One region of the Vreelandella sp. 21 genome, then DNA from elsewhere that is predicted to be linked to it. Evidence: riboswitches for the same ligand, from Rfam matches in the RefSeq annotation. Region 1 holds a riboswitch; each other region holds the start of a gene.
What was found. Region 1 has a riboswitch for thiamine pyrophosphate ahead of thiM (hydroxyethylthiazole kinase). Riboswitches for the same ligand answer to the same signal wherever they lie in the genome.
Positions count from the first base shown of each region.

Region 2: it holds a riboswitch for thiamine pyrophosphate, as region 1 does, so the genes downstream of both, tenA (thiaminase II) here and thiM (hydroxyethylthiazole kinase) in region 1, are expected to answer to the same signal.
Region 3: it holds a riboswitch for thiamine pyrophosphate, as region 1 does, so the genes downstream of both, ACN06F_RS13115 (sodium:solute symporter) here and thiM (hydroxyethylthiazole kinase) in region 1, are expected to answer to the same signal.

Region 1 covers NZ_CP194673.1:217,695-228,414, forward strand. The annotation lists gene yegQ (tRNA 5-hydroxyuridine modification protein YegQ) at 1-1,079, shown strand, start outside; gene ACN06F_RS01055 (DODA-type extradiol aromatic ring-opening family dioxygenase) at 1,072-1,809, opposite strand; gene ACN06F_RS01060 (DoxX family protein) at 1,881-2,288, opposite strand; gene ACN06F_RS01065 (LysR family transcriptional regulator) at 2,380-3,300, opposite strand; gene thiE (thiamine phosphate synthase) at 3,297-3,911, opposite strand; gene thiM (hydroxyethylthiazole kinase) at 3,901-4,710, opposite strand; TPP riboswitch at 4,735-4,830, opposite strand; gene ACN06F_RS01080 (hypothetical protein) at 4,886-5,230, opposite strand; gene gloA (lactoylglutathione lyase) at 5,475-6,008, shown strand; gene ACN06F_RS01090 (DUF6164 family protein) at 6,010-6,375, shown strand; gene ACN06F_RS01095 (cupin domain-containing protein) at 6,397-7,089, opposite strand; gene ACN06F_RS01100 (metal ABC transporter solute-binding protein, Zn/Mn family) at 7,226-8,245, opposite strand; gene ACN06F_RS01105 (metal ABC transporter permease) at 8,274-9,164, opposite strand; gene ACN06F_RS01110 (metal ABC transporter ATP-binding protein) at 9,148-9,882, opposite strand; gene ACN06F_RS01115 (hypothetical protein) at 10,183-10,720, opposite strand, start outside.
Region 2 covers NZ_CP194673.1:985,451-996,170, reverse strand. The annotation lists gene ACN06F_RS04565 (hypothetical protein) at 1-19, opposite strand, end outside; gene ACN06F_RS04560 (DUF2971 domain-containing protein) at 174-749, opposite strand; gene ACN06F_RS04555 (hypothetical protein) at 869-1,435, opposite strand; TPP riboswitch at 1,644-1,802, shown strand; gene tenA (thiaminase II) at 1,881-2,579, shown strand; gene thiC (phosphomethylpyrimidine synthase ThiC) at 2,624-4,570, shown strand; gene ACN06F_RS04540 (hypothetical protein) at 4,752-6,461, shown strand; gene ACN06F_RS04535 (NAD(P)-dependent alcohol dehydrogenase) at 6,601-7,680, opposite strand; gene arcC (carbamate kinase) at 7,904-8,833, opposite strand; gene ACN06F_RS04525 (ornithine carbamoyltransferase) at 8,846-9,856, opposite strand; gene arcA (arginine deiminase) at 9,868-10,720, opposite strand, start outside.
Region 3 covers NZ_CP194673.1:2,833,340-2,844,059, forward strand. The annotation lists gene arfB (alternative ribosome rescue aminoacyl-tRNA hydrolase ArfB) at 1-61, shown strand, start outside; gene ACN06F_RS13090 (DUF1289 domain-containing protein) at 165-386, shown strand; gene ACN06F_RS13095 (proline racemase family protein) at 383-1,432, opposite strand; gene ACN06F_RS13100 (alcohol dehydrogenase catalytic domain-containing protein) at 1,444-2,610, opposite strand; gene ACN06F_RS13105 (NnrU family protein) at 2,743-3,321, opposite strand; gene corA (magnesium/cobalt transporter CorA) at 3,454-4,422, opposite strand; gene ACN06F_RS13115 (sodium:solute symporter) at 4,457-5,845, opposite strand; TPP riboswitch at 5,835-5,942, opposite strand; gene ACN06F_RS13120 (peroxidase-related enzyme) at 6,042-6,623, opposite strand; gene ACN06F_RS13125 (hypothetical protein) at 6,823-7,530, shown strand; gene ACN06F_RS13130 (CoA-acylating methylmalonate-semialdehyde dehydrogenase) at 7,580-9,079, opposite strand; gene ACN06F_RS13135 (TRAP transporter large permease) at 9,293-10,558, opposite strand; gene ACN06F_RS13140 (TRAP transporter small permease) at 10,587-10,720, opposite strand, start outside.

The DNA.
Region 1 (10,720 bases):
CGGGCCTGATTATGATGGTTCGCGATCGCTGGCCAGATCAAGAGATCCACCTGTCGGTGCAGTCCAATGTCGTCAATTGGGCCGCCGCTCAATTCTGGCAGCGCCAAGGTATTCGCCGCATTATTTTGTCGCGGGAACTATCCCTTGAAGAGATTGGCGAAATACGCGCAGAGTGCCCAGGCTTAGAGATCGAAACCTTCGTTCATGGTGCGCTATGTATTGCCTACTCAGGACGCTGCCTGCTGTCTGGCTATTTTAATCACCGCGACCCCAACCAAGGCACCTGCACGAATGCCTGTCGTTGGAAATATAACACCATAGCAGCCACTCAAGATGATACGGGTGACCTGTTGCCAGCTCAGCACGTCGCTGAAACGGCGGTGGCCGACCAGGACGAGCTCTCAGCGCTGATCGAGGATGTCACTCGCCCTGGCAAGCTGATGCCTGTGTATGAAGATGAGCATGGCACCTACATTATGAATTCCAAGGATTTGCGTGCAGTACAGCACGTGGCGCGACTGACAGAAATGGGAGTAGCATCGCTTAAGATCGAAGGGCGGACAAAGTCTCATTACTACGTCGCACGGACCGCACAGGTTTACCGCCGCGCCATCGATGATGCCGTTGCTGGCCGCCCCTTTAATATGGGATTAATGGATGAGCTGGAGAACTTAGCGAACAGAGGGTATACCGAAGGCTTCTATCGCCGCCATGTTCACGATGAATTTCAAAGTTATCAGCAGGGTAGCTCCATCGGTGTGCACCAACAGTTTGTCGGTGAAGTGCTGGGCTACGATCCTGTTCGTGGCTGGTTAGACATCGAGGTTAAAAACCGCTTCGAAGTGGGGGATAGCATGGAACTCATGTTGCCAGGTGGCAATCACCGCTTCGTGCTTGAACACATGGAGAACGTTCGCGGCGAAGCCCAGCGCGCTGCACCTGGCTCAGGGCACCGAGTTCGCCTCCCCGTGCCAGGTGTTAGCATTAGCCCGGAGCAGAGTGAATTTGCGCTTTTAATGCGCGATCTTGATCCACCCCGAAAAGCTCAATTTGTATCGTTAGGCACTGCTATTAGCTAAACGCGTAGACATCCATCGCCAGTACGCCATGTTCCACGCTGTGGTGTAACTGAGTTCCATCTCCGCCTGCCCCCATGGCCACCAGTAAGGGCTGGAAGTGTTCTGGGGTCGGGTGGTTTTCCAGCGCTTTTGGAGCACGCTCCCAGTGAAGTAATGCCTGGCGATCATTGTCTTCAATATGTTCGCTAACCCACTGGGCAAACTCATCTACCCAGGCGGGGGCGGGGCTGTCCTGAGGCAGGGTTTCATATAAGTTATGGGTTAGGCTGCCCGAGCCAATAATCAGAACCCCTTCTTTTCGCAATGCCGATAGGCGCTCGCCGAGCGTGACTAGCGCGTCATTTTCCCAGCGCACAGGTAGCGACAGGGAAACGACCGGTACATTGGCCTCTGGAAACATCAGCGAAAGTGGTACCCAGGCGCCGTGATCAAGGCCGCGCTCAACGCGCTCAGCACCCAATAATACTGCAATTTGTTCCGCCAATTCAGGGTTGCCAGGGGCCGGATACTGGCACTCAAAAAGGGCTTGTGGAAACCCGCCAAAATCATGAATCGTTTCTGGTTGTGCGCTAGTACTGACCTTGAGCGTGAGGCTCTCCCAGTGGGCTGATACGACGACCACCGCGCGAGGGGAGAGGCGTTTTCCCAGCTCGCGTAGGAAAGCGTGGGCCGGCGTTTTATTCAGCGCCAACATGGGGGAACCATGGGAAATAAACAGGCTGGGTAGCATTTTAGTACCTCCGTTAGCCTATAGCGGGCTAATGATGCCCGCACAAGCCGAAGCCAATGCGGGCAGAGCGGTTAAGCGAATTTGCGGCTGACAACAGCGCTACCGCCACCTAGGCCTGCCTGTACCACCAGAGCAATCGCCCAGAAAATAGGGAATTCCCAGCCACCACCCGGGTTTGAGAACAGCCAGCCGTTACCCAGGTGTACCGAGGCTGCACCTAGCAGCACGGGTACTAGAGCAAGGCTTACCCAACGAGTATAGATGCCCAGTAAAAGTGCTAGGCCACCACCTACTTCGGCAGCAATGGTTAAGTAAGCAAGAACACCCGGTAAGCCCAGGGATTCAAAATAGCTGACAGTGCCTGGCAGGGTGAAGACAAACACCTTAAGCAAGCCGTGAGCTAAGGCCATTACGCCTAAACTGATACGTAGCAAGGCGGTGGCATGGAGGGTGAGTGGTGAAGTATTAGCAGTGGTCATAGCCGTCTCTCTTAGTCGCGAGCATCACGTTGGATGCGATAGTGCCACTTTACAGATGAAAGCCACTGAGATAATCCACTGTTAATGCACTTCACTGTTGCGATAAAGGCGACAATCCGAGCTCAATTTCCCATACTGGTGGGTCACCCCACGCCGCCGCTAATAACTCAATAAAGCGCTCTACTTTGGCAGGTAAATAGCGTCGGGCTGGATAAAGCGCATGGATGTCTAGCAACGCAGGCGGCAGATTCTGCAAAATCGGCACTAGGCGCCCGTTCGCAATGCTATCAGTCACTAAAAAGCTGGGCTGTTGCGCTATCCCTAAGCCTGCTTCAGCTGCATGCGTCAGCATATCGCCATTATTACTCTCTAGGGGGCCAGAAATACTAAGTAGTTGATGACCAATCCGCCAATCGCCACTGTTTTGGCCGCTTCGGTAGCGAAGGCAGCGGTGAGATGCCAAGTCTTCACTAGTCAGCGGCGTGCCATACTGGGCGAGGTAATCAGGTGATGCGCAAAACAGCATCCGGCACTGGGTGAGCCGTCGCGCCACTAAGCTAGAGTCGGGCAGGTTGCCAATACGAATGGCGGCATCGTAGCCCTCTTCCAGCAAATCAACGCGGCGGTCGTTTAGATCCAAACGCACCTCAAGCCCAGGGTGCGTTTGCATAAACTGTGCAACCAGCGGTGAAAGATAGCGTGTGCCGAAGCTCATCGGGCCATTGATGCGCAACTGCCCGCTCACCGTACTGGTGCCACTGCCGATTTCTGCCGCTGCCTCGTCCAAAGCGATCAGAATGCTTTGCGCACGAACGAGATAGCGTTCTCCCGCTTCAGTGAGGTGCAGCCGCCGGGTGGTGCGCTGAATAAGCCGAGCACCCAATGCCTCTTCAAGCGCCATCACTTGGCGAGATACCCGCGTGCGAGAAAGGTCTAGCGCCTCGGCCGCGCGGGTATAGCTACCCAGCTCAGCGACCTTTACAAACGCCGCGATATGGTCGAGCTGGGTCATTGCGCGTGGAATGCCTGTGCAGCCAGGCGGGGGTCTGGCTGACCACAAATAGCAGAAATAACCGCAACACCGTTTGCCCCAGCGGCTTTCACTTGAGCCATGTGTTCAGCTTTTAACCCGCCAATCGCGACGCTGGGAAGTTGGCAAGCATTGGCAAGCCGTGCCAGCCCATCAAAGCCAATTGGCTGGGCGTGGTCTTGTTTACTGCCAGTTGCAAACACGGGCCCTAAACCGACGTAATTGAGCAATTCGACAGGTGCCTCCTGAAGTTGGGCTGGGGTGTTAATTGAAAGCCCGATAATGGCGTGCTGGCCGAGAGTGGCTCGAGCTGCTTGAACAGCTGTGTCGCTTTGCCCGACATGTAAGCCATCCGCTTGGCTGGCGAACGCCACGTTCAGGCGATCATTAATGATCAGAGGGACGCCACTGCCAGCCAACATCGCTTTGAGACGTTTGGCCTGGGCGATCATGTGCTCGTCACTAGCGTGTTTATCGCGTAGCTGCACCATGGTAATGCCGCCCTGCACAGCAGCTTCAACGGTTTTTTCCAGACCCATGCCAGCGCACAGACCAGCATCGGTGACTAAATAGAGTGAAAGATCAAACGGCATGCACCGCCTCCCATTGAGCAAGAGTCGAAAGGTCGTCAGGGGATAATTGATACAGCGCATCCAATAGCGCCACCTGGAAACTGCCAGGGCCTTGAGCCTGCTCGCCTGCACGGCTTCCAGCGATGCTGAAACACGCCAAGGCGGCCAAGCTGGCCTCCAGCGGCTGCTCGCGGCTTGCGGCCACAAAGCTTGCCACCAGCGCACTCAATCCGCAGCCCAAGGTAGTCACGCGAGGCATGAGTGCGTGCCCACCTTTAAGCCGATAATGATCCGTGCCATCGGTGATGAAATCGCTCTCGCCAGTGACCGCCACCACGCAGCGATGTTGCTGTGCTAACGCAATGGCTGCGGTTGTAGCTTCTTGGGTGCTAGCAGTCGCATCGACTCCACGCCCTTGGCTGGCGAGTCCGTTAAGTGCCTGAATTTCTGAGGCGTTGCCACGAATAACGCTAGGCTGATAAGCCAGCAGCGTCTCGCAAACACGCAGGCGAAATGTGGTAGCACCAACAGCCACAGGGTCAAGCACCCACGGAATATGGTTTTCATGAGCAGTGCGCGCGGCGACTGCCATGGCGTCAGCCCAAGGGGAAGAGAGGGTGCCAATATTAATGGACAGCGCGCCAGAAATAGCCGTGAACTCCGCCACTTCTTCTTGGGCATGCAGCATGGCGGGGGAAGCACCTGTCGCCAATAGCAAGTTAGCGGTGCTATTCATCGCCACATAGTTGGTAATGCAATGTACCAGCGGTGTGGCAGCGCGCAGATCGCGGAGATAATCGCCGAGTGGGCGTGAAGGCATAATATCCTCCCGGCTGGGAGGTGATGCAGTTGCACCACGACTCCCTACGCCGGTGTTATCCGGTTCAGGTTCAAAGGGTGCTTCTCAGCCCGTTAAGCAAGGGCGCCCCTGTCGTGATGGTACTATCCTTGGCTTAGATCAATCTGTAAAGCCTGGGAAACGCTATGAGCAAATATCAACGAAACGAGATGCGTGTTCCGTAGGTGAGCATCTCATCAGGCGTTATCGCCTTACCCTCAACACCAATCATTTCATCGCCACACTGGTCGGCAAACGTAAGCACGCCATGAGTGAGGCCCAGCTGTCCAAGGGTGTCGCGAATCTCACCGGTGCCCAAAAACGTGCTGACATGCCCCTCAGCACTGGTTAAATCAGAAACACCGTTCGCGTGATGGAAGCGAACCTTATAGATACCATCCATTGATTCAACTTCCACAATCGGTGAAAAGCCATTGTGTATGGCATGGGCTAACTGCTTTAACGTTATGTGGTCACCGAGGGTCATATCAATCGCGGTCATGGAAAACTCCTGTGGGCGCCTCAAAGGTGGGGCATCGCTCATGTTGCGGGAACTGCTTTTTGTAAAGTTTATGAATAATAAGTGTAGGGGTTTTGTTTAGTATTGCCAGTGTGCTTAATGTGACACTGCGTTAGTGAATCCTACATGCTTGTAAGGGCTGGTATTATGGCTCTAAAGCCCCCATGGTAAGCGGTAAGTGAGGCTCAATGGATTCAATGATCAGCATTAGCGACAGGAGAGCAAAATGAGTTTTCAAGGCGAACAACATTCCGGAGTCGCGCCCGTAGCGCCGCAAACCCAAGGGTTTCGCTTAAATCACACCATGCTGCGGGTGAAGGATCCCGAACGTGCGCTAGCGTTCTACTCTAAGGTTTTTGGAATGCAGGTGCTACGCCGATTGGATTTCGAAGAGATGCAGTTTTCGCTCTACTTCCTAGCCAATCTCGAAAGCAGCGATAACGTGCCAGAAGACAGTCAAGCACGCACTGCCTGGACCTTCAGTCAGAAAGGCTTGCTGGAGTTGACGCATAATTGGGGCACAGAAGATCAGCAGGACTTTGCCTATCATGACGGTAACGCTGAGCCTCAAGGGTTTGGTCATATCTGCTTTAGTGTTCCTGACTTAGAAGCTGCCGAGGCATGGTTTGATGAGCATGAGGTGACGTTCATCAAGCGCGCGGACCAGGGCAAGATGAAAGACGTTATCTTTGTCAAAGATGCAGATGGCTACTGGATCGAAGTGATTCAGGCAGACCGCATGGCAGCCATGGGCGACTAATATGGCCCACTTGCTGTTTCGGCTACGCCACGTGACCGATGAAGAGGCGTTGGAAGTACGCCAATTGCTAGATGAGCAGGGCTTTGATGTCTATGAAACCCAGGCGGGCTTTTTTCGCCTGGGTGTCGATGCAATTTGGCTACGTAACACTGCTCAGCGCGAGGCCGCTGAAGCGGCATTGGCGGCGTATCAGGAAAAGCGTCAAGCTAAAGCACGGCGAGAGCACGAAGAAGCGGTTGCCAGTGGCAATGCACCAACATTATGGCGGCGCTTCCTCGCCCACCCCGTGCAAGTCGTACTGGTAATCGTTGCCGTGGTGCTGATCGCCCTATTAACGCTGCTGCCGTTTATTGGCTTGGTAGGCTAGATTTGTAAACAGTTTTGTAGATTAGCTGGGTAGCTTAACAGTGGCTAAGTGCCCGCGTTTTAGATAAAGCTGCACGCCTTCATTACCCGCGCGTAACTGAGGTGCCGCACCTACTGGGTAGCGGCACCAGCTGCCGGTAGCATATTCCTGCTCATCACTGAGCAGAGAGCCTTCCAGCACAAACAGCTCTAAACCACCGGCAAGCGGTGGATAAGACACTAGTGTATCGGCTTCCCAGCGCTCTAGGCTGACTCGCTCTGGGCCATACTGTTTTGAACTATAGGTGTGCAGCATTTTGTAAGTAATACCTGGCCGTCGGTCGGGCTGCCAGGGCAGCCTATGGGCAGGCACGGCCAGTTGCAGAATATCGTTTTCATCAAACTGGTGTAGCTTCACCAGAATAAGTGCGCCTTCTTCGCCTATTTGCGGGGTATGACCAGTGCCAATCGGGTTGCGTAAGTAGCTGCCTGCCGGGTAACGGCCATGCTCATCGGCAAAGACACCTTCCAGCACTAAAATTTCTTCACCACCACCATGAGTATGGCGGTTGAACTGGCTGTTGGGCGCGTAGCGTACCAAGCTAGTGGCTCTGGCGACTTCGTCGCCAATGCGGTCTAGCATCATGCGCTCTACACCCGCGCTGGGGGAGTCCACCCAATGGTACTGATCCGGCGTGACACTGGCAAAGTGGCTAAAATCGGCGTTCAGGCGCATGGTGTTGGCTCTTTGCAGGGGGGAATTTACAGAGATGAAAATTTACAGCAGTAGTGCAAGTCTCCCCATCCCTGGGACAAAATGCAACGCAAAAAAATACCGCCCTGCGGCGGTATTCAATAGTTAACTTTTTCGCTTAATGATCATGACCATGATGGTCGTGTTCATGAGCATGATCGTCATGACCCGGCTGAGCCAATGCTGAGTGCAGCACGTTCGCGTTATGACGCATCATGCCCAAGTAAGTGTTGGCTTCACCCTCACTCGCCAGCGCATCGGCATACAGTGTGCCAGCAATCGGCAGGCCAGTTTCTTCGGCAAGCTGATTAATGATTGCTTGGTTGGTCATGTTCTCGTGGAACAGCGCCTGCACGTTTTCCTGTTCGATGACATCCACCAGCGCGGCCATGCTGGCACCGCTGGGGTCAGCCTCGGTAGAAAGGCCGACAGGGGAAAGAAAGTTCACCCCATAAGCATTTGAGAAATAACCAAACGAATCATGGCCGGTAATCACGCTGGCCGAAGCGGGAATATCGCTCAGCAAATCACGAATTTCATGATCAGCCTCGTCTATTGTCGCTAAATAGCGCTCAGCATTCGCTTGATAACTTTCAGCATTAGCACTGTCTGCTTCGATTAAGCCATCGCGAATATTGGTAACGTAGACCTTTGCCTGCTGTAGATCCTGCCATGCGTGAGGGTCGTCATCACCATGGTCATGTTCACTGTGATCGTGCTCGTCGTGCCCGTGGCCATGGTCGTCGTGTCCATGATCGTCATGGCCGTGTTCTTCATGATCGTGTTTGGCAAAGGCGCGGGGTTGAATGCCGTTGGTTGCGGTGACCAGGGCACCCGTATAGTCGCTAGACTCAATCAAACGCTCCATCCAGCCCTCAAACAGCAGTCCGTTAAAGACCACCACATCTGCGCTGGCCAGCGCGCGGGCGTCGCCTGGGCTTGGCGAATAAACATGCGCATCGCCGTCAGGGCCGACAAGCGACGTTACGTCAACGTGCTCGCCGCCCACGTTTTCGACCATATCAGCCAAGATAGAGAAGCTGGTCACTACCTGAACACGGTCGTTAGCCATTGCCGCAGGCAATGCCAGCATGGCCGAAACACCCACCCACCAGCGCGATGAAGAGAAAAGCGACATATAACGCTCCTTCAAAAATAACAAAGAGTTATGACGACTGTTCAAGCGCCAGCGGCGTTGTCTTACGCCGCAGCTTAGCGGCTAAGCTGTGATAGCGGCCGAACAGTGCCGACAGTAGATAACCCACCCCAGCCAGCAGAATAATGCTCGGCCCTGACGGGGTATCAAGATGAAACGAAATCAATAGCCCGCCGGTACTGGCGATCATGGCCAATACCACGGCAATACCTATCAAGCCTTCCAGCCGCTTGCTCCAAAACCGCGCCGCAGTGGCAGGCAGCATCATTAAACCCACCGCCATTAACGTGCCCAAGGTTTGGAAACCCGCGGTTAAATTAAGCACCAATAGCCCTAAAAAAACGCTATGTACCCAGCTGCTACGGCGGCTTTGCCCGCGTAAAAACAGCGGGTCTAAACACTCCACGACCAACGCGCGGAAAATGATCGCCAAAATAATCACAATCAGTGTGCTGATAGAGGCAATGAGCAGTAGCGCAGTGGAGTTAATCGCCAAAATTGAGCCGAACAGCACATGGGTTAAATCCACGCTGCTGCCGCCCATAGAAATGAGTAATACTCCGGCTGCCAGCGAGATAATAAAAAAACTCGCCATAGCCGCATCTTCCCGCTGGCCGCCCATTTTTGACACGGCACCGGCAAGTAACGCCACCATTACGCCGAACAAAACGCCCCCGGCGCTCATCACCGGCAGAGAGAACCCTGCGAGTAAAAAGCCCAGCGCCACCCCAGGCAAAATAGCGTGCGCCATCGCATCGCCAATCAGGCTCATGCCCCGTAGCACCAAAAACACGCCCAGCGGCGGGGCAGCCAGCGAAAGTGCCAAGCCACCCACAACCGCACGTCGCATAAAGCCATAATCAAAAGGTGCAACAAACCATGCATCAAGCAGTGCCAGCATGACGACCTCCCAAAGCAAACGGCACTACCTTGGCCGATGCATGTTGGTGGCTAAGCGCACTAGGCGCGACCCAGCGACCATGGCCACCACTTAGCATCAAAACTTCATCGGCTAGGCGGCTCAGATGATCCATGTCGTGCAGCACAATAATGATGGTCACGCCTTCATCGGCCATTTGGCGCAAAATACGAATCAAGATATCCACCGTATCGCTATCTACGTTGGCAAACGGCTCATCCAGTAACAAAAGCTCCGCTTCCTGCATCAACGTACGGCCAATCAGCGCCCGCTGGCGCTGGCCACCGGAAAGCTCACCCAAAGGGCGGTGGGCCAAATGAGAAATGCCTAAGCGCGCCATGATGTCGCGACCCTTGCGATAATGCGCCGCACAGTAGCCTTTCAGCGCCCCATGGCTTGGCCAACTGCCGGTCATCACCAACTCTTCCACGCTCATCGGAAAGGTAAGGTCCAGAGCCAGTTGCTGTGGTAACCATGCGCGGCGTGCTTTATCAACGGTGCAAATCACTTTGCCGCTAATAGGCCGCAGTTCACCCATAATCGCCTGGATCAACGTACTTTTGCCCGCCCCGTTGGCGCCGATAAGCGCCGTAATAGCACCAGGTTTTATGTCACCATCGACATGCTCAAGCACCGTGCGCCCGCCTTGGGCAAGGTGCAAATCATGCAGTTGCAGGCGTGAAAGTGAACGTTCACTCATAGCGGCCACCCACTTGCCCACAAAACTAAACCCCATAAACCCAGCAGCGGCAGTGCCACTAGACCCAACCGCTTCGCGGCAGATAATGACATCAGCGAAAAATGACAAGGACCTTCCTTGTTATGGCGATGCATATGCTCACTCATTGAGTGTCCTCGCTAACCAATAAATAAGTTATAACATAACAATTGGCAAAACCAAAAAAGAGCCCGATATTTTACGCGCTCCTGGTGTGCTGACAATCCTGTTGCACTGACAATGTTTTTAACATGACCATGGTGTGCGGCGATTACTACGCGGCTAATAGCGCCAAGCAGCGCCAATTTGCTGGGGTGAGACAAGCAGTGCGTATTCACCGTTCAACGTGACAGGCCCAACTGAGAGGCGAGCAGGTTGAAAACGGTTAATTGCGCTAGAAGCCTGGTTGGGCTGCGTCCAAATCTGTAGCTCACTTACCAACATGCCGGTGGCAAAGTTCACGGCACCATCCCGTTCACGACCATCGGCGGCAATCACGGCCCCAGCCAGGCTATTGACCACCAGTGAACTAATGCGTGCATCAAACCCACGGCGCTCACGTTCTGCCTGAGCAAGCTCTAAGCCGAGTGCCTGTACACCGCTTAACTCACCACGTGCCTTCAAGCGCTCGTACTCAACCAGTGCCGCCTGATGCGGCTGCCGATCGGTCAGCATACCCCCGAGAGCCAGCGCCGACTTCACCACCCCCACCCGCGCATCAAAACGATCATCACGGCTGCTAGCCTCGCTTGACTGGTAAGCATTCAGCGCAAAACTCGCCGCATAAATGCCCGTCCAGCCTGCTTCCCACCACGCTGCG
Region 2 (10,720 bases), 770 kb from region 1:
AAGCCTTGAAGCGCGGCATGCTGACCACTCCTCGTATGTCTCCTCGATCCTACCAAAACTTAGCCGTCAGCGGAGTTTTTCTACAGGCTCAACGCTCCAATAACCGGCAGCTGAAACGCAGCGAAGCGTAGTGTAAGCTGTCCGGCGCCGCAGGCGCGAAGTTGATTGGTTTGTTATACGATTTCTGCAACATTAGCCTCATCCACTTGTATGTCGGGATTGAGTTTGCTGACTAGATTTCTCACTAAGCTTTTAGTGCGAGTATCCATTTTTGAACCTAGAAATATTCGACTGATAGTTACATCAATGTAGTTAGAGTCTGTTACAAATACTCGCTCCTCTTCTTCATAGGCCCACGGTTCCAGCTTGCAAGTTAAGACATTTTTCGCAGTCTCGTGACTGCCATGCTTTGTGGCATTTTGCACATAAGACAACCCCTCATAAGTTACAGACCTGATCTCATGCTTTGGATGTACGATTACGCCTATTGCTACACCTCTATGGCTATCCGCATAGTGTGACCACATTAGGGTGCTATCAAATCGACGTGAAAGGGAGCATATTCTGATTTTGGTTTTTTCGCCTTTTATTTTTCTTACCAACTCACTATTTATAGCGCCACTATCGTATGTATATAGCCCTTCCATAGGATCATTGAGCTCGAAATATGGCGCTGCATAAATTCTATTATTGAGAACAATGTCGACAAAGTTCTTGAAATTTTCCAATGACCTATATTTGTAATGCATAGACAATTTTTCGTATAACGCCAAGTTAACCCGCCGGAGCGTAGTTGTTTGTTTTTATGGTAGCGTAGCGAGAAGCCATAAAAAAAAACGGCGCAGTGGAGGTCAGGTTGCACTTTTTATTAGGCATTTTTGCAGTACGCTCTTAGACATTTAAGTAAATCAAGCTCATCTCCAGCACAGCCACCACCTGAGAAATCTAAAGGTCCTATACCGACAAGGCGGCCAACTTTATCGCAGTACTCTTGCAAGTTGTTTAAAAACCCCTCCAATTCAGATTCAGTTGTTCCACCCAAATCCGAACCGTTTATTTGAGATAGCCTATCATAATGAGCAATTCGCTTGTTACGTGCAGGTTTAACCTTGGCGCCAAAAGCTTTCAAAGCCAACGATAACGAGTTGACCTCCGAATCCATTAATCCCTCATCGGCTAACTGCTTATTGATCAGATCGATAGTAATATTTACTTTACCATACATTTCAGCGGCATCCATTATTTTACACACTTGAAGCTTCCAATCTCTATGCATAATCGATGCAATTTCAGTAAAAAAAGTAGCAGCGACCTTGGATAATACAGGCTCAGAATCCTCATTAAAAAGATTCACGTAGACGTTGTACTGGTGCCGAATTTCGATGCAATGATTCCTGAATAATTCAAAGTCACCGTTTAATTTTTCATGGCTCATGATTAGTGCTTAACAGTGATTATACGCCTCGCTACAACCCCCCAATAAACGCGACGGCACATTCATTGGGGTTTTGCAGCCATCCAATTTGACTCTACCCCATTGATTCCCAAGAGAGCAAAGCCAATTTTGACTGCATATTCAAAATTCGCGTGCTTGCGCGTGCCCCTTGCATCTCTTCTCTCCTCCTCCTAGACTGCTTGGCACTAACTGCTTGACGGGGTGCCGGTGAATCCGGCTGAGATGGCGCAGGGCGTATCTTCTTGATACTGCCAAAGCGCTGGTCCCGCTGAACCTGATCCGGCTAATGCGCTGCTCCTATAACGAGCGCGCGGGTACCGGCGTAGGGATCAAGCGATGGCCTCGGCTTAGTTTCACGCCACCTTCTGCGCCATTTCCTCGATCTCAACCGCCCACCTTCCGGATCATTACTACCGGAGGCACCATGGGCTACCGCTTTGCTGATCTTACTAATGCCTGCCATGACGACTGGCGCGCCTATATTGAGCACGATTTTGTCCGCCAGCTGGGTTCCGCTGCGCTACCAGAAGCATCGTTTCGCCACTATTTGAAACAGGATTACCTGTTTTTGATTCACTTCGCCCGCGCCTACGCGTTGGCCGCCTATAAAAGCCCTACGCTGGCTGATCTGCGCCAAGCCCATGAAGGTTTAAAAGCCATTGTGGATGTGGAGCTGGGCCTGCACGTGGGCTTTTGCCAGGAGTGGGGGATTTCCGAACAAGAGCTGGCGGAGCTTCCGGAAGCCAGAGCCACTTTGGCGTATACCCGCTACGTATTAGACACCGGCAATCGCGGCGACCTGCTCGATTTACATGTAGCGCTGGCTCCTTGCTTAGTGGGCTACGGCGAAATCGCCAACTGGCTGAACGCTCAGACTTCTACCCTACGCGGCAGCCAAAACCCTTTTGATGCTTGGATAGCGATGTACGAAAGCGAGGAGTTTCAGGCCGCCATGCAGGCTGAGCTTGAATGGCTCAACGCCCGCCTGGCCGATGTTACCCCCGCCCGCTTTGCCGAGCTGAGCAAGATCTTCCGCGACGCCACGCGTCTGGAAATCGATTTCTGGCAGATGGGTCTGGATCTGATAGACAGCGATCTAACAGACAAAAGTCGCACCCATTAAGCCAACACAATAACCATAATCAACAACGAAGGAAGACGACCGTCATGACGAAGACTTTAGAAACTAAAACTTTAAAAACTGAGACCTCAAAAAGTAACACCAGCCACTTTTTAGCGGAAACTGCCCAGGTCGATGCCGCTGCCATTCAGCCGCTGCCCGCCTCGCGCAAGGTGTACGTTGAAGGCTCACGACCCGATATCCGCGTGCCGTTTCGGGAAATCACTCTGTCGCCGACTAAAACCAGCAGCATTGATGAAGAGAACCCGCCGCTGCTGGTGTACGACACCTCTGGCCCTTACACCGACCCAGCCGCCAACAACGATTTACGCAAAGGCCTACCCGCCCTGCGCCGCGCCTGGATTGAAGAGCGCAACGATACCGAGTTCCTTGACGGCCCCACCAGTGAGTACGGCAATCGCCGCGCTAACGACCCAACGCTCGCCCAGTTGCGTTTTGATTTAACGCGCACCCCGCGCCGGGCAAAACTAGGTAAGAATGTCACCCAACTGCACTATGCGCGCCAGGGCATTATTACCCCTGAAATGGAATTTATTGCCATTCGCGAGAACCAGCGCCGCCAAACATTAGGCACCGCTGAAGTTGAGCGTATTCTTGGTCACCAACATCCTGGCCAGAGCTTTGGTGCAAAATTGCCGGAAGAGATCACGCCGGAATTTGTGCGCGACGAAGTTGCCCGGGGGCGCGCAATTATCCCCAACAATATCAACCACCCAGAATCCGAGCCGATGATTATTGGCCGTAATTTCCTGGTAAAGATTAACGGCAACCTGGGTAACTCGGCAGTTACCTCGTCGATTGAAGAAGAAGTCGACAAAATGACCTGGGGTATCCGCTGGGGATCGGACACCATTATGGATCTTTCCACCGGCCAGAATATCCACGAAACACGTGAGTGGATCATCCGCAACTCGCCGGTGCCGATTGGCACAGTGCCGATCTATCAAGCGCTTGAGAAGGTCAACGGCATTGCCGAAAACCTGACCTGGGAAGTGTTCCGCGACACCTTGATTGAACAAGCTGAACAGGGCGTGGATTACTTCACCATTCACGCGGGTGTGCTGCTGCGCTATGTGCCACTAACCGCCAACCGGGTGACCGGCATTGTCAGCCGTGGCGGTTCCATTATGGCCAAATGGTGCTTGTATCATCACCAGGAAAGTTTCCTGTATACCCACTTCGAAGAGATCTGTGAGATCTGCAAGCAGTACGACGTAGCGTTTTCGTTGGGCGACGGTCTGCGCCCCGGCTCAGTCGCCGATGCCAACGACGAAGCACAGTTCGCTGAGCTGGAGACCCTGGGTGAGCTGACGAAGATTGCCTGGAAACACGACGTTCAGGTGATGATCGAGGGCCCTGGCCATGTGCCCATGCACCTGATTAAAGAGAACATGGATAAGCAGCTTGAGGCGTGCCATGAGGCACCTTTCTATACCCTCGGCCCACTGACCACCGATATCGCCCCCGGCTATGACCACATTACCTCGGGCATCGGTGCAGCCATGATCGGCTGGTTTGGCTGTGCAATGCTCTGCTATGTGACGCCGAAAGAGCATTTGGGCCTGCCGAATAAAGATGACGTCAAAACCGGCATCATCACCTACAAGATTGCTGCCCACGCAGCGGACTTGGCCAAGGGTCACCCGGCGGCACAACGTCGCGATAACGCGCTTTCCAAGGCACGCTTTGAATTCCGCTGGGAAGACCAATTCAATCTGGGGCTAGACCCGGACACCGCCCGTGAATTCCACGACGAAACCCTGCCGAAGGACTCTGCCAAAGTGGCGCACTTCTGCTCCATGTGCGGACCGAAGTTCTGCTCTATGAAGATCAGCCAGGAAGTACGCGATACCTATCGTGACCGCGCGCCGGAAAATGCCGCTGAAAGCGATTCTGAGGCAGTCAAGCGTGGCATGCAGGAGCAAGCGGAGAAGTTCCGCCGCGAAGGCAGCGAGCTATATCAAGAAGTTTAAAATAGCAGCCTGCAAGTTTCGCTAATAACGAGTGGCTCTTGGGTCTTACACGACTTCAAGAGCCATTTTTTTAATCAAGGAGAGGTTAGTTTAATTTAAGTTGTGTATGATTATCATTCACAGTGAGTTTTATTCTAAATATTCAATTTAAAGCCAACATTTTTCAAAGGACTGACTCTAGATGAGAACGAAACTATCCTTGGCTGTTTCTCTTGCCCTTCTCAGCACGGGCGTACTGAGTGGCTGCAGCGATGATAGCGCGCCAACAGCATCAGGCACCCAGCAGGAAGCACCAAAAAACCTCTCAGCTTCCCTGTTGAAATATATCCCCGCCGACTCTCCCTATTTTGTGGCAACACGGGAGTCAATGCCTGAACAAGATGCCTTTGCTCTTTACCAGCGCATGCAGCCAAAGGATAGCCTTGAAGCTGACTTGGATGAACTGCGCGACATGCTACACGAGATAGACGATGACGTGTTGCATTCGCTGATGTCACTGTTGATCGCGATGGGGGAAGAGTTTGTCGGGGTTGAAACACTCGATGATATTCATGCGCTGGGCTTTAAAATGAGCCCCCAGGTCGCTTTATACGGACTGGGTATCTTGCCCACTCTGCGTATGGAATTGCAGGATGAAGACGCTTTCCGCGAAACGCTGCAGCGCATCCTCACCAATGCAGATATCAATCCGAGTACGGCCACAACAGATGAAAAAGAGTACTGGGTGCTAACACAAGATGGTCCGATCAAAGCCATCATGGCCATTATCGATAAGCAACTGCTGATGTCGGTGGTGCCAGAAAATGTCAGTGATGAGTTGCTATCACAGGTGCTGGGTAGCACCCTGCCTGACAGCAGCATTGGTGATACCGGCGCCCTAGAGGAAATTGAACAGCGTCATGGCTTCACGCCCTATGGTGCTGGGGAAATCGACTCATCACGCCTGCTTAGTGAGCTGAGTACCCCCACACACTTAGGTACTCAAGCACTATTGGACGCAGCTGATGCAGAGCGGCTGGATCTCTCCGCCTGCCAAGCAGATATTGACCGCATCACCAATCGCTTCCCTGGTCTTGTAATGGGCATGCGTGAGTATAACCTCGACCGTATGGAGATGAATCTTATACTGGAAACCGATGAGGCTATTGTCAGCGATCTTCGTGCAATGACCGCTCAGGTTCCGGGCCTTGGTAGCACAGAGGGCATGGCCAGCTTTGGGCTAGGCCTGAATCTACCGGTGCTGATGCAAACTGTTCAGAAGTATGCTCAGGAAGTGCGTCAAAACCCGTTTAGCTGTGATGAGCTTCAGGAATTAAACAGCACCTGGAATGAGATCAATAAAGCGATCAACAATCCAGTCGCCATGATGATTGGCCCATCCCTGTCTGGTTTCAGAGCACGCCTTAACAACCTGACAATGAAAGATGGCGAGCCCACTGGCACTGGTCTCCTGACCCTCGCTTCGCAAAACCCGCTTGCACTGCTGTCTACAGCAAGCGCGTTCGCGCCTGATTTAGGGACACTTGGACTTGAACCCGGTGGAGAAGCCAAAAAAATTGACAGCATGATGCTGCCACCAGACTCACCAGAGCTCTACGCGGCCATGTCTGAAAGCGCCATTACCTTGGGCGTTGGCATCAGCGATTCCGAAACACTACAGGAAGAACTGCAAGCCCCTGTTTCCGAGCGTGACCTACTGGTTCATGGCCATCTGACGGGTGAGTTCTACCATTCACTGGCCGATGTCATAGCGCAAATGCCCTCCGATGAATTGGCAGAGCTTGATATTGATTTGCTCAAGCAATATAGCGATATCTACAAGAACATGGAGTACTGGTTCAGAGTGGATGATGCAGGCGTTGAAATGAGCTTCTCGCTGGAATTGAACTAAGCACTGGCTATTCCTAACATCCGAAAAACTCGCCATTGGATGCAGCTCTCATCGTGTCACTGTGATCGTTAGCGAGTTTTTCGTCGGCAGCCATACTGATACAGGTGGCGTATGTATGGCTCTTGAACTTACTTAAGCGCTACGAGACCTCAAGGGCCACTTTCAACACGCCATCACGTTGGTGGGAGAACAGATCATAAGCATCAACAATGTTCTCCAACGCATAGCGGTGCGTGACCATGGGGCCAAGATCTAGTCGCCCTGCAGCAATGATGCTCATCAGCCTGCGCATTCGCTCTTTGCCGCCAGGGCAAAGTGACGTAATGATCTTGTGGTCACCTAGCCCAGCACAGAAAGCGCCCAGCGGAATCGTCAGGTCTTCAGAGTAAACGCCCAGGCTTGAGAGCGTGCCGCCAGGTTTTAGCACCCGCAAGGCCGATTCAAAGGTTTGCTGCAGGCCGAGTGCTTCAATGGCCACATCCACACCGCGCCCGCCGGTCAGCTTTAGAATTTCCTCTACGACATCAACTTTGCGGAAATCCAGCGTCACGTCAGCGCCCATCTGCTTGGCCATTGCCAAACGTTCATCAACACCGTCGACAGCAATAATCATCCCCGCCCCACGTAACCGCGCACCTGCTGTCGCACACAGCCCAATCGGGCCTTGCGCGAACACCACCACAGTGTCGCCAATATTGATACCCGCTTTTTCGGCACCCGCAAAGCCGGTCGACATGATATCGGGGCACATCAGCACTTGTTCGTCGGTTAGGCCGTCTGGCACGGGCGAGAGATTGGCCTGGGCATCAGGCACCAATAAGTACTCCGCCTGGGCACCGTCGATGGTATTGCCAAAGCGCCAGCCGCCCATTGGTTTATAACCGTGGCTGTGGTGGCCACCATCTTGCGAGGAGCAACCATCTTGGCAGGCATAAGAGGTGAAGCTCGGGCAAATCGCTCCGGCGATGACGCGCTGGCCTTCCTGGTAGCCCTTTACGTTGGCGCCCAGCTTTTCAATCACGCCCACCGGCTCATGGCCGATGGTTAAGCCTCGCTCAACGGGATATTCACCCTTGAGGATATGAATGTCGGTGCCGCAGATTGTGGTAGTGGTGACACGCATCAGCGCATCATTGGGGCCGATCTCGGGAATGGGCTTGTCGTCAATCTCAATGCGGCCAGGCTCAACAAAAATAGCCGCTTTCATCATGGTAGGCATGGGACGATTCCTCTGTGCAGGGAGTCATAGCGCTTCACCACTCAGCTTAGGCGATTAATCGATGGCTGACGGCGGCTAAAATTGCGCCATATCAAGCTTTAGGCTACTAGGTGGGCAGCTTATTATTTGTCATAAGAAGCCACCACAGGAATACTTTTAAAAACAAAAGCTAATGCGAGGTTGCCAAACAAAGCTCTCTAACAAAGCTTCCTAGTAAAAGCACCTAACGGAAGTTAATGCCCTGTGTGTTGGTGCTAACACGGGTGCCGGCGGCTCCCTGAAGAATTTCTTCGATATCAGCCAATGCACCAATAACCGCTTCTTTACCGGTATTCCTGCTGTAGCTGCATGCTGCCTCTATTTTTGGCCCCATGGAGCCCGCCGCAAACTGCATGTCATCCAGCACATCCGGATGAGCACTCGCGATCGCCTTGTGGTTTGGCCCATTCCAGTCGACATACGCGGCATCAACATCCGTCGCAATGATCAGTAAATCAGCCTGCAACTGCTCAGCGAGTAGGGCCGAACAGAGATCCTTATCGATCACTGCCTCTACACCATTGAGTTTATTATTTTCGTCGTAGGCAGTAGGAATCCCCCCCCCGCCAGCACAAATGACGATCGTACCTTTTTCGAGAAGCCACTTTACCGGGAGAATCTCGAAAATCCTGTTGGGACGCGGACTGGCAACCACACGACGGAATTTGTCCCCGTCGGGTGCAATGCTCCAACCTTTCTCCTTAGCCAAGCGTTCGGCCTCGTCCGCTGTATAAACCGGACCTATCGGCTTGCTGGGGTGCTGAAACGCAGGGTCATCAAGGTCAACTTCCACTTGTGTTAATAAGGTAGCCAGCGGAACCTCAACAGGCAGCAGGTTGCCGAGTTCCTGCTCAATCATATAACCGATCATGCCTTCCGTTTCTGCACCTAGAACATCCAGTGGGTAGGCACTAACATCCGTGTAAGCAGCCCCCTGCAGTGCCAGCAACCCAACTTGCGGGCCGTTGCCGTGGGCGATTACCAATTCATTACCTGGTGCGATCCTGGCAATTTGTTCACAGGCAATTCTAATATTTCCACGCTGAGCCTCTGCTGTCATCGGCTCTCCACGACGTAGTAAGGCATTTCCACCCAGTGCAACGACAATTCGCATCGACATTTCTCCTCAGACCCCACCCAAGGTGGCAACAAGCACCGCCTTGATGGTGTGCATGCGGTTTTCCGCCTGTTCAAATGCAATACAGGCCGGCGACTCGAAGACCTCCTCGGTCACCTCAATGCCATTTGCCAAGTGCGGGTATTGATCAGCCACCTGCTTGCCGATTTTAGTTTCCGTATTGTGGAAGGCTGGTAAACAGTGCATGAATTTGACGCGCGGATTACCTGCACACTGCATCAGGCTGCTGTTTACCTGATAAGGCAGGAGCTGCTCAATCCGCTCCCCCCAGGCTTCTACTGGCTCACCCATCGAGACCCACACGTCCGTGTGGATAAAGTCGACACCTTTAACCGCCGCTTCTGGGTCCTCGGTCAACGTAATAGTGGCACCACTTTCCTCCGCAAAACGCTGGCAAGCATCGATGTGTTCTTGAGAAGGCCACAACGCTTTGGGGGCAGCAATGCGCACATCCATGCCAAGCTTGGCACCAATTAAGAGTAGCGATTTGCCCATGTTGTTATGGGCATCTCCCACATAGGCATAGCTGATCTGGTGTAACGGCTTTTGTGTATGCTCCCGCATGGTCATCACGTCAGCGAGCATTTGTGTCGGGTGATACTCCTCGGTTAAACCGTTGTAAACCGGCACGCCCGCATAGCTGGCCAGCTCTTCGACAACTTCCTGTTTAAAGCCGCGATACTCAATAGCGTCGTACATGCGGCCCAACACACGAGCGGTATCCTTCATGCTCTCTTTATGGCCAATTTGCGAGGAGCCTGGGTCAATGAAGGTAATATTGGCGCCTTGGTCGTATGCGGCCACTTCGAAGGCACACCGTGTACGGGTTGATGTCTTCTCGAAGATCAGCGCAATATTCTGCCCCTTGAGAAGTTGCTGCTCCGTACCGGAGTACTTGGCGCGCTTGAGGTCGCGGGCAAGGTCAAGCAGATAGCAAAGCTCACGCTCGCTATGATGCATGAGGCTAAGCAGGCTACGGTGATGAATATTAAATGCCATGATGAACGCTCTCAGTAGTCAATGGGGTCACGAATGATCGGGCAAGTCATGCAGTGGCCACCGCCACGACCGCGACCAAGCTCACTGGCGCTAATGGTGATGACCTCTACGCCTGCCTTGCGTAGCAGCGTGTTCGTCGATGTATTGCGGTCGTAGCCAATCACCACGCCGGGCTCGAGTGCCACAACGTTGTTACCGTCATCCCACTGCTCACGCTCTGATTCGAAACTGTCACCGCCCGTTTCCACCACACGCAAGGCGGGCAAACCGAGCGACTCAGCGACCACCTCAAGGAAGCTATTTTCTTCTCGGCGTACATCGATCCCCCCTGGGCGACTCTCATCTGGCCGGAGGCTGAAGGCGACGATATTGCGTACGACTTCAGGAAAAATGGTTACCAGATCGTGGTCACAAAAGCTGAATACGGTATCCAGATGCATCGCCGAGCGCGATTTTGGCAGGCCTGCGACAACGATTCGCTTGGCCGCACCGGCAGAGAATAGCGCTTGTGCCACTTGGCCAATGGCCTGACGAGAGCTGCGTTCGCCCATTCCAATCAGCACAACGCCGTTGCCTATCGGCATCACGTCTCCACCTTCCAGAGTCGCTAGGCCATGATCCACATCAGGGTCGCCGTACCAGACCTGAAAGTCGGCTTTTTCAAACTCAGGATGGAATTTGTAGATCGCCGTGGTAAGTAGCGTTTCTTGGCGCCGAGCCTGCCAATGCATCGGGTTCAATGTCACACCGCCATAGATCCAGCACGTTGTGTCACGGGTGAACTGAGTATTCGGTAGTGGCGGCAGAATAAAGCTTGAATGGCCCAGGTAATCGCGAAACATTTTGAGGATTTCACCTCCCTGG
Region 3 (10,720 bases), 1.4 Mb from region 1:
GGACCACAAAACTCGTAAAGGCAAAACGAAGTCACTGCGTGGTAAAGTGCCACTCTCATAAGACGTGAACTGAATTTATGCTATGCACTGTCCATAAGAAGTGAACAGAGTAAGTAATTCTCGCCTAGCGCCGTTTTCTCACCACTGCATTGAGCTTAGCCATCATGTCCAGCGACTCATCCACTACACTCTGCGCTGCTCGTCCGCTGTCGCCCTGCATTCAGGTATGCAACATTGATCCAGCCTCTTCATTGTGCCGAGGCTGCGGCCGAACGCTAGATGAAATTGCCTGCTGGGGAAGTATGACCGAGGCCGAGAAGACCCCGGTATGGGAGCGACTTGAGCAAACAGGCTATGTCGACACATTACGCAGAGAAGAGCGCTAGCCCTCTGCTGTATGCCGGTCACTCAGAATGTGATGAAGTTCGCCACACGCCACCATTGGATCATCGCAGTTAATCACGATTTTTGATTCTGCCAATACATAGCTACGGCCAGTCGTGGTGTTCTCCACCACTTGATAAGCGCCTTCTTGATGCGTGCCGGTGAAGGTGCCAATAAACCCCGTTTCACGTAGTGATACGGTTTCTAACTTATCACCGATTGTCAGCCGACCTTCATAATTCATCAGCGCCAACCGCGCTGAGGTGCCCGTGCCAGTGGTGCTACGACAAATAACACCAGGATGTACATACGTTGTTGAACGCGAGCGAATATAGCCCTCAGCTACTTTCTCTTCCGGCCCCATAAAATGTAAAAACGGCAATGGCCCTACATCTCCCAGGGTGTAATGGGAAAAGCCGCGCTGCGCTTGGATCGCCTCAACAATTTTATAAGCACAAGCGGCAAGCGCCTGCTCCTCACTGCGTACTAGCTTGAAGCCTAACTCTTCAGCATCTACCAAGGCATAAAAGCCACCGCTGTAAGCGACTGAGTAGGTAATTGCTCCAAGTTCCGGAACCTGAATCGTGTCGCGATAGGTGTCGATATAGCTTGGCAGGCCTTCACAGGTAACATACTCTACTACCCCATTGCTCACCTTTGCTTCAATTTGCACCAAGCCTGCGGGTGCCTCCAGTTTAAAGCGTTGAATCCCCTCTTTCTTGGGGACAAGACCGCTTTCCAACACAGCAGTGGCTGTACACAGCGTGTTAGAACCCGAATAAATCGGGTAGCCCATGACTTCCATAATGATATAGCCCGCGACGGCGTCTGGATGCGAGGAAGGCACCAACAGATCTACCGACATCTCCGGAATACCATACGGCTCTTCTAGCAGCAGCCGCCGCAAACCATCGGCATCATCACGCAGAAATTCCATTTGTTGGCGTACCGTGGCACCAGGAAGTACGTCGATACCCCCCGTCACAATTCGGCTAACATCACCACCGGCATGAGTATCCATCAGTTGAATCGTATGCAGATTCTTCATTAACATTGCTCCTAGGCGGTGGTGAGGGCAAACGGTGCACCATGGGTTTCCCACTGCGCATCAGGAACAATAACTATTTTTCCCAGGTAGTTACTGCCACGGTTTACAAAGTAACGCTCAGCGTTATGTAGATCTGATAGTTTAAAGGCCGCGTGCAGTACTGGTTTTAGCGCCCCACTACGAATCCACTCGATCAGTTGTTCAGCCTCTTCGCGAGTGCCATGGGAAACACCAAAAATCTGCACTTGGTACAAGTAGACGCGAGTCCACATAATCTCGCTGATATTGCCACCACTTGCACCTGCAATGGAAAGCCGCGGATAACTGCTACGGCCTTGCATATCAACAATCATGGTATCGATAAACAGATCGGTCATCTGGCCACCGACCAAGTCCATCACTGCATCAATCGGCTTACCATCGGTGGTCGCCAATACACGCTCAACAAATGTCGATAAATCACCCCGATCGATGACTACTTCTGCACCCAACGCCAGAAGCGCATCGGCTTTATCCGGCTGGCTGACAGCGTAAGGAATAGCGCCCACGATCCGACAAAGCTGAATTAACGCCGTTCCAACACCGCCACTGGCGCCTGTCACTAGCACACGTTCACCCGCGCTAATGTTGGCAGACGTCATCATGTGATAAGCCGTCTGATACGAGCACATCCCCATCGCAGCAAGCTCTGCATCGTGCAGTTCAGGGTTGGGAACATGATGAAACTGATCGGCTGGTACTACGACAAAGTCAGCATAGCCACCATCAGCCCCGTGGCCATAATAATCTGGCGTCAGATTGATATCGCGACGCTCATCAGCATAAATATTAAAATCGAGCAGGCCTCGTTCTCCAACACGAGCAGCATCCACGCCCTCGCCTACTGCCACCACGCGTCCAGCAATATCAGCCCCTTGAATACGAGGAAACGTCAGTGTGGGCGAGCCTCCCATCGCAAACGATGTGACCTCCTCTTTCCCTTTCGTAGGGTAAAGTCCTTCACGCGCTTTTCGGTCAGTATTATTTTTGGCCGTTGCCGTTACCTGAACCAGCACTTGCCCCGCCCCTGGTTTAGGGGTAATAACATCCTGCCGATACTGCAATTTATCTACATCACCATGGCCTGTTAACAACATGGCAGACATCGTTTTCGGTACTTGAGGTACAGCTTCGGCCATAAATTTCTCCCCTGTGAAACGTTGGATGAACCTAGCTGACAATAACAAACTTTTGCTATTACTAAAGAGTTAAAAAAAAAACGGCGTCAACGGATATAAACCATTGACGCCGTTAATGTTTATTAATAGTTACTAGCTAAAAACAGGCACACCAATAACTAATGTATGCAGATAAAGTGCGAATAAAACATACGCTATCAAGCCAATAACGACGGTGGCTATTGTTGCGGGAGCCGAGGTTGGCACTGGGTTAACGGGCTGCAGGCGATCACGCTTTTTGGCTGCCTTAAAGGCCAGAATAGCCCACACCAAAAATGCTGCGAAAAAGATGATATCGCCAAGTCGTCCATTAGCCAATAAGTGTGAAAATGCCCAAATTTTTACGGCCAACATAATCGGATGACCAAGCTTCGCTTTGATAGCATTACGCGGCACATAGGCTGCCACCAGCATAATAAAGGCAGGCACCATCAGTAGTGCTACCGCATGGCGTAAGCCCATGGGGGGAAACCAAACGTAGATAGGGTCTAGGCGCATTTGGCCAAAACCGTAAATAGCAATTGCCAGTCCAATCACTGACACTACGGAGTACGCTATCTTCCAGGTGTTTTCGCCGTGTTTAACAATCTGTCGCTGACGCCAGTCTTCAGCAAAGATACGCACAGAATGGCTGCCAAGAAAAATCAGCAGGCCAATAATCATGATCGTCATAAAAGTGGCTCTCAGGTTATTTGCAGGTCATTGGTCGACTGCGAGGATGCCACACTAGCGCTCAAATCACATGGCGAACTATCAACTTTTCGCCGATGGCGACCATCTGGCTCAGTTTAAAACCAGCTCGGTTTAAAACCAGTTTTTGCGTTTAAATAGCCAGATTAAACTACCACCGATACCCAGCATGGCTCCCCAAACAAAAAAGTATCCATACTGATAGCGCAGCTCTGGCATATACTCAAAGTTCATGCCGTAAATACCGGCAATAAACGTCAGCGGCACAAATATGGCAGTAATCACCGTTAATACCCGCATGGTGATATTTAGCTGGTGAGAGGAAATCGAGATGTAACCATCAATGAGATCACCGCAAATGTCGTAATACATTTGTGTCAGTGTATATAGGCGCTCAAAGCGCTCCTCTACATCCGTGATGGCATGCAGCGTTTCACTTTCTCCGCGAGGCAGATGGGCATAGTCATAGGCTGTAAGCTCTTGGGTAATGCCTTTGTGGTAGCTAAAAACACGGCGCATCTTTACTAATCGTGAACGATAGGCGGTGATTTTCCGCATCAGCACATCGTTACCATCTTCCAAAAGCTCATCTTCTATATCGCTTAGCTCGCTCTCAAACTCCAGTAAGCTATCGATATAGAAGCCTGCCGAAGTGTACATAATTTTCAGTGCGACACGCTCGGGAGATAGCGCCAGCAGCGTTTTCCCGTGCTCATTAAAGAGTCGTTCAATACTAAGCGCCTCACCGGCGTGCAGCGTGATTAGAAAACGCTCTCCAATAAAGAGGCACACCTGCTGAGGCACAAAGTTTAGCTGAGCATCAAACGACGAAATACCTCGGTAAATAATCAGGGTATGGTGCTCAAACTCTTCAATTTTCGGCGGATGGCGCTCTTTGTGGGCATCTTGAATTGCCATTGGATGACAATCAAAACGCTCCAATAGCTGGCGTTCGCGCTCCTCAGGCTCACCTTTCATGTCTATCCATAGGTGGCTGCCGGGCATTGCTTGCCAGTCATCGATTAGGCGTTCATCGCCTTCGCGCACATCGCCTTCTGACGTCGTTAGTAGGCTGCGAATCATGATCGTCCCTGTTAAGTTGGCTCACGGCTTAACGTTACGGCCTAACGCTTCGTCGATTAGGCAGATATGCCATTGTAACGCTGACGACAATAGACGCCAGCAACGCCCCTAGAAAAGGCCCCAACGTTGGGATACTGCCTGGAAAGGTAGCCGCCATGATGCCAGCTGCGATGCTTCCCTGGCTTAGCCATCCCGGTAGTATTGCCCCTACTAACCCAGCCATGCCGCCACCAATCGCCGCCATTGGCGTCATACGTTGCCATAGGCCGAGCAGCACAGGCACCACGATGGCAGCGCAAAGTAGGTCTGCTATCAAAAAGAGTCGCAGCACTGACAGTCCTTGCAGGGCAATAAATACCACCGGCACCATCATTGTGACCGTTATCCAACGTGCGGTCGTTAAAGATGCTGCATGTTGTTCACCGCCACGCCCAACTATCAGAGACGCTATACCGTTTTGCAGCGTATCTACACTTGAGGTCACTAGCGTGACTGCCAACACCAATGCAGGTAATGCCACCCAGGCAGGCGCATCTGTTAACAGCGCAAAGAAAGGAATAGGTGGTTCTCCCAAAGCAACACCGCTCATGGCGGCCATGATGCCGACACCGCCGATCACCATCACAACCAGTACGGTCAGACCGCCGCCTAGCCAAGCGCCACGACCTAAGCTCTGGTCATCCTGGGCAGCCCATACACGCTGCCAATAGCCCTGGTGAAAAAGATTGGCGGCGGTCACCGCAATCACGAGCGTCAGGGCAACACTGAGCGCACTTGCAATAGGAATAGAGGGCATGACTGCGTCATTCGGCATGGTTGGTAGCCGCCAAATCGCAACGCTACCTACGGCTAATAACAGGGCTAGTAAAAGCCATGCCTGCCAGCGATCCGTTGCGAGACTTGCGCGCAACCCACCAATCACCGTATACACCAAGGTAGTGAGCGCAACGCCAATAATCACTAGTGCAGGTGGTACATCGGAAAGCAGCGCGGTAATGGCACCTATCGCCGTCAGTTCCGCTGCTAAAAAACAGCCCATGTAGGCTACGGATACCAGTAGCACCCAATGACGCACCCCCTTGCCGTAACAAGCGTGGGCGAATTCGGCGATGGTTCTGCCTTCTGGCAATGCACGACGAATTTTTGGTCCGTACAACCCCAACACGATAAACGGCAGCGCAGAGCCAATGGCATAGCCTGCCAACGCTAAAGGACCAACAAAGGCACCAATTTCAGGCGGCGCAAACAGAATCCAGGCGCCCATTCCCGAGGCTAAAAAGGAGAATCCAAGTGTGGAAGCGGTTTGCGAGTTTCGTGCTGTGACATAGTCATCAAGCGACCCCTGCACATGACGTGCACGCAGGCCCAGAAAAGCAAAACAGAATAGCGCCGCACCAAGTACGGCTGACGTTAGGTAAGGCATGTCGCACTTCCTCCGCCGGTATGAACCGGATCAGGTTCCAGGGTCTGCGCAGTGCGCATTCTCAGCCCAACAGCTGCGGGCTCCCCTGGCGACAGTGAATGGAGACGCTATCCTCGGCGAAAGCGGCTCGTTAGTAAAGGCTGGGCGTTAGTAAAATTTATTCGCGAGTCACGCCTAGATGTGCGTCTTTATCCTACTAACGCGGTAGGCGTCCCATCAAATAAAACTCCTCATTGGGGGGCGTACCCGTCATGGTCACTAACCGATTCGACATGCCGAAAAAAGCAGCAATGGCGCCAATATCCCAACAGTCCTCTAGCGTAAAACCTACTTTCTCTAATGTTGTTTGCCACGCGGCAGAGAACTCCCCAACCTCAATCCCGCAGTGCAATGCAAAGTCCAGCATTACTCGATGGCGTTCGCTTAGCCCTGCCGCCAGATGATTGATAGCGACATTGTCAGCGACTAAAGGGTCTTTACTATAAATTCTCAATAGCGCGCCATGGGCAACAACACAATAGAGGCAACGATTGCGAGCACTGGTAGCCACAACAATCATCTCTTTCTCAGCTTTAGTCAGCGTGTCGGATTCACGCTCCATCAAAGCATCGTGATAAGCAAAAAAAGCGCGGAACTCCTCAGGGCGATGCGCCAGCATTAAGAATACATTGGGCACAAATCCCGCCTTGCTTTGCACTTTTAATATTGCATCACGAATATCGTCAGGCAGTTCATCCAGCGTTTCTGGTACACGGAAACGGCTAAGTCGATTAGTCATCGTTACACCTCACTTCCTAATTGAGCTTTAAATTTTTGTTTTGATTAAACAATTATGTTGTTGGATAACGCGATTCGGTAACAAAACACTAAACAAAGTGACTTTCAATCGCGGCTAACGCTGTCCATACTCTCAACTATTCAATGACCTATAAGCCGTGCAGTAAATACATCAAACGGCAATTAACAGGGACACCAAAATGCATTATTCCGAAGCCAAAGAGCATACGCCTGGGCGCTTGCATACTCTTTTTGCCGACCCTTATTGCGCATTTAAAAACGACACCGATGAGCGTCAGCTTCATATCCGGGTAATGCTGCACACCCTTCTTGCCCTGCCTATGCATCACGCGCGTGCCACCCTCCGAGTTATCCATGGCTGGGAAAACGGCGGCTTCGAGCCAAGTGATCTAAAGCACAAGGACTTCCCGCTTGCCTCATTAGATGATTTCCACCGAGTGGTTAACGAGGTCTCCTCGAACCCTCAAGAACACGAGACGTCGTTAAGCGCTAGCACGTCGCTCCTCTCAGCACCACTAGCTAGCGTATTCGCCAGCGCAGAAGCCGATGGCATCATCGTTTCTGACAAGCTGCGCAGCACACCTGCCCGCTGGCCTGCTTTGAAAGGCGGTTTAGCCATTTATACGCTCTTCAAAATGTATCATCGCTTAGTTTATGGCGAAGATGATAACTACCGCTGCTCTCAGTGCGAAACACCCGATGGCTTGCGTGAGCTGCATGAATTTCATCTCGAAGAAGGTGAATTTGCGCTGCTAGTTCCTCACATAGTTCCTCACAACTCAAAAACGCCAACTGCCGCTCCCACCATTCTCGTTATGCACGCCAGTCAGCTTGGCCCTATCGGCCAGCTCCTAAAAAGAAGTCTGCCGTTATTTCAGGATACTTGAGTCGACACTGTAAAAGCCCCGCTTATCGCGGGGCTTTTTCATGGTGCAATTAACTCAACGAAATAGTGCTATTAATACCGCTAGATACATTTTCTGGCTCAAACCAGCGGGCAGTGACCGTTTTGGTCTGCGTCCAGAAGGTAATTGCCTGCTTGCCATTCGGCCCCAAGTCGCCAAGCTTGGAAGCTCGCGAACCCGTAAAACTGAAGTACGCGACGGGTACAGGGATCGGCACGTTGATACCAATCTGGCCTACGTCGATATCGGTTTCAAAGCGCCGTGCTACCCAGCCTGAGTTAGTAAAGATCGACGTACCGTTACCGTTAGGGTTAGCGTTGATAAACGCAATCGCGTCATCCAGCGTCTCCACACTGACCACGCATAGCACTGGGCCAAAAATTTCTTCCCGGTACACCGTCATATCAGCGGTCACATCGGCAAACAGAGTTGGGCCAACAAAGTTGCCGTTTGGATAGCCATCTACCGTGCAGCCACGGCCGTCTACCAGTAGTTTAGCGCCCTCTTTTTCACCTGCTGTAATCAGGCGTTCAACGCGCTCTTTCGCTTGAGGTGAGACAAGCGGCCCTAGGTCTGCATCGCGCTGAGTGCCAGGACCGACTTTCATGCTACGCGCGCCTTCCTCAATATCTTTTAGCCACTCACGAGCCTCGCCTACTAGCACGACAACCGAGTTAGCCATGCAGCGCTGACCAGCAGCACCAAACGCCGAGCCGAGTAGGCTATCAATCGCCTGACTGCGGTTGGCATCCGGCATAACAACGCAGTGGTTTTTAGCTCCCATCATCGACTGCATACGCTTACCTGCGGCGGCTGCACGGTTGTAAAGCAAGGAGCCCACATGGGTCGAGCCAATAAACGAAAGTGCTTTAATATCCTGATGATCGGCGATCTGGTTGGCAACATCTGGGCCGCCATGGACTACGTTTAAAACGCCTGCCGGGACGCCCGCCTCATGGGCAAGTTCAACCAGTCGCATGGTGGAACTGGGGTCTTGCTCAGACGGCTTCAGGACAAAGGTATTTCCCGTTGCGATGGCAAGCGGAAACATAAAACAGGGCAGCATAATCGGGAAGTTGAAGGCGGTAATACCTGCGCCAACGCCCAACGGCTGGTGCATAGTGTAAACATCGACTTCATTCGCGGCGTTTTCCGCCAGTTCACCCAACTGCAGCGACGTAATTGAACAAGCGTGCTCAACGACTTCTAAACCGCGCCCTACTTCACCTTCAGCGTCAGGCAGGGTTTTACCGTGCTCTTCGGTAATTAGCGCGGCTAATTCAGCAGTATTTTCGCGTATCAGTGCCTGAAGTTTCAGCATGATGCGCATGCGCTTGCCAAGCGGCACTTTACGCCACCCTTTAAAAGCTGTTTTAGCGCTGGCAATCGCACGTTCCACCTCTTCGGCGGTACAGAATGGTACGCGGGCAACCACTTCCTGAGTCGCAGGGTTGACCACATCACGCCAATCCTGGCTTTGTGACATGACTGGCTGGCCATCGATATACATAGGGATTTCACGAACGGACATGACTTCCTTCCTCAACGTTGTGTTTGTTATGAGACGCAAAGATGAACTCTAGGGTATATCAGTAAGTTGACGTAAACGTCAATTAGCCACTTGATAAAGAGTTAGCCAACTCAGCGCTGAGTAAGCAGCCTAGGACTGATGTTCCGCCATTAAAAGGCATCATAAACGCCGTGGAGAACATCAGTTTAGAGATTGGAATGGATGTGATGCCGATTAACGCTGGATAAGCCCGTTGGTTAACCACGGCAACCAGGCGAGAAGGACAAGAGTCACTAACGTTGCTAGCAAAAACGGCAGCAGCGAGCGAAATATTTTAAGCGGCGGCGCACCCGTCATTGAGGAAGCGATAAACAGCCCTGCCCCTACGGGAGGCGTTAACAACCCCATCACCAGGGTTAAACACACCACCACACCAAACTGATAGGGGCTAATAGCGAACTGGCTTTGAGCAATGGGCATTAAAATCGGCACCACTAAGATTAGCGCCGCAATGCCATCAATCACCATTCCCACTAACAGCAGTGCGCCAATCACCAGTAGCAAGAACACGAAGGGGTCGCTGGTCAACGCGGCAATCCATGCGGCGGCCATCTGCGGAAGCTGCTCATAAATCACCACCCAGCCAAACACGCCAGCGGCGGCAATCAGCATGATGACCAACCCAGCATTAATCGCCGTGCGAGTTAGCACCTGGGGTAGCTGGCTTAAACGCAGGTCACCGTATACAAAGCGGCCCATGATTAAAGCCGCTAGAGAGGCCAGCGCAGCCGACTCGGTTGGCGTGGCAACTCCCCATAGGATGCCACCAATAATGATCACTGGAATGAGCAGTGCTGGTAGCCCCCAAAGCAGGTCATGAAGTGCCTGAGAGCGAGTCGGCCACTGGCCTTTAGGGTATTGCTGAACCAAGCCTACCAAGGCAATCACTATAAAAAAGCCTGTTCCCAAGAGCAGCCCCGGCAGCAACCCCGCAATAAACATTTCTGCAATAGGCACTTGGGCCATGACGCCAAACAACACAAACAGCATGGAAGGTGGAATAATCGGCGACAGTAGCCCACCCGCGGCGGTAATCGCCGCACTGTAGGATTTGTCGTAACCTTCCTGCTCCATTGCTGGCACCATCGCACGGGACATAATGGCAATTTGCGAGGCTGCCGAACCAATAATCGCCGCCATCATCATATTGGCGACTAAATTGATATAGGCGAGACCACCGCGAAACCCTCCTACTAAAATGCGCGCTAGAGCAATTAAACGGCGAGTTAAACCGCCTTCATTCATTAATTCGCCCGCCAACATAAATAACGGAATCGCCAGCAATCCATAGCTTTCAATGGCGCTAAACAGCTGCTGTGGATACGAATCAAACAACACCGTATTGCCTGACATCTGGATATACCACATGGCAGTCAATGCCAGTACTAGCGCAATGGGCACAGCGCCGAGCAACAGCAGCAAAAAAACAGCAATCGTCATAAACGGACCGTCAATAGGGTAAGCAGGATTAGCGTAGCGTTTTGGCAGTGGGTGCTTGGGTCGGGGTTCGCCATTGTTTGAGTGACTGGATAAGATTTGTCCAGCCATGCAGGCTAAGGGAAAATGCAAACCACGGCACAATTAACCACGCCCAGAATTTTT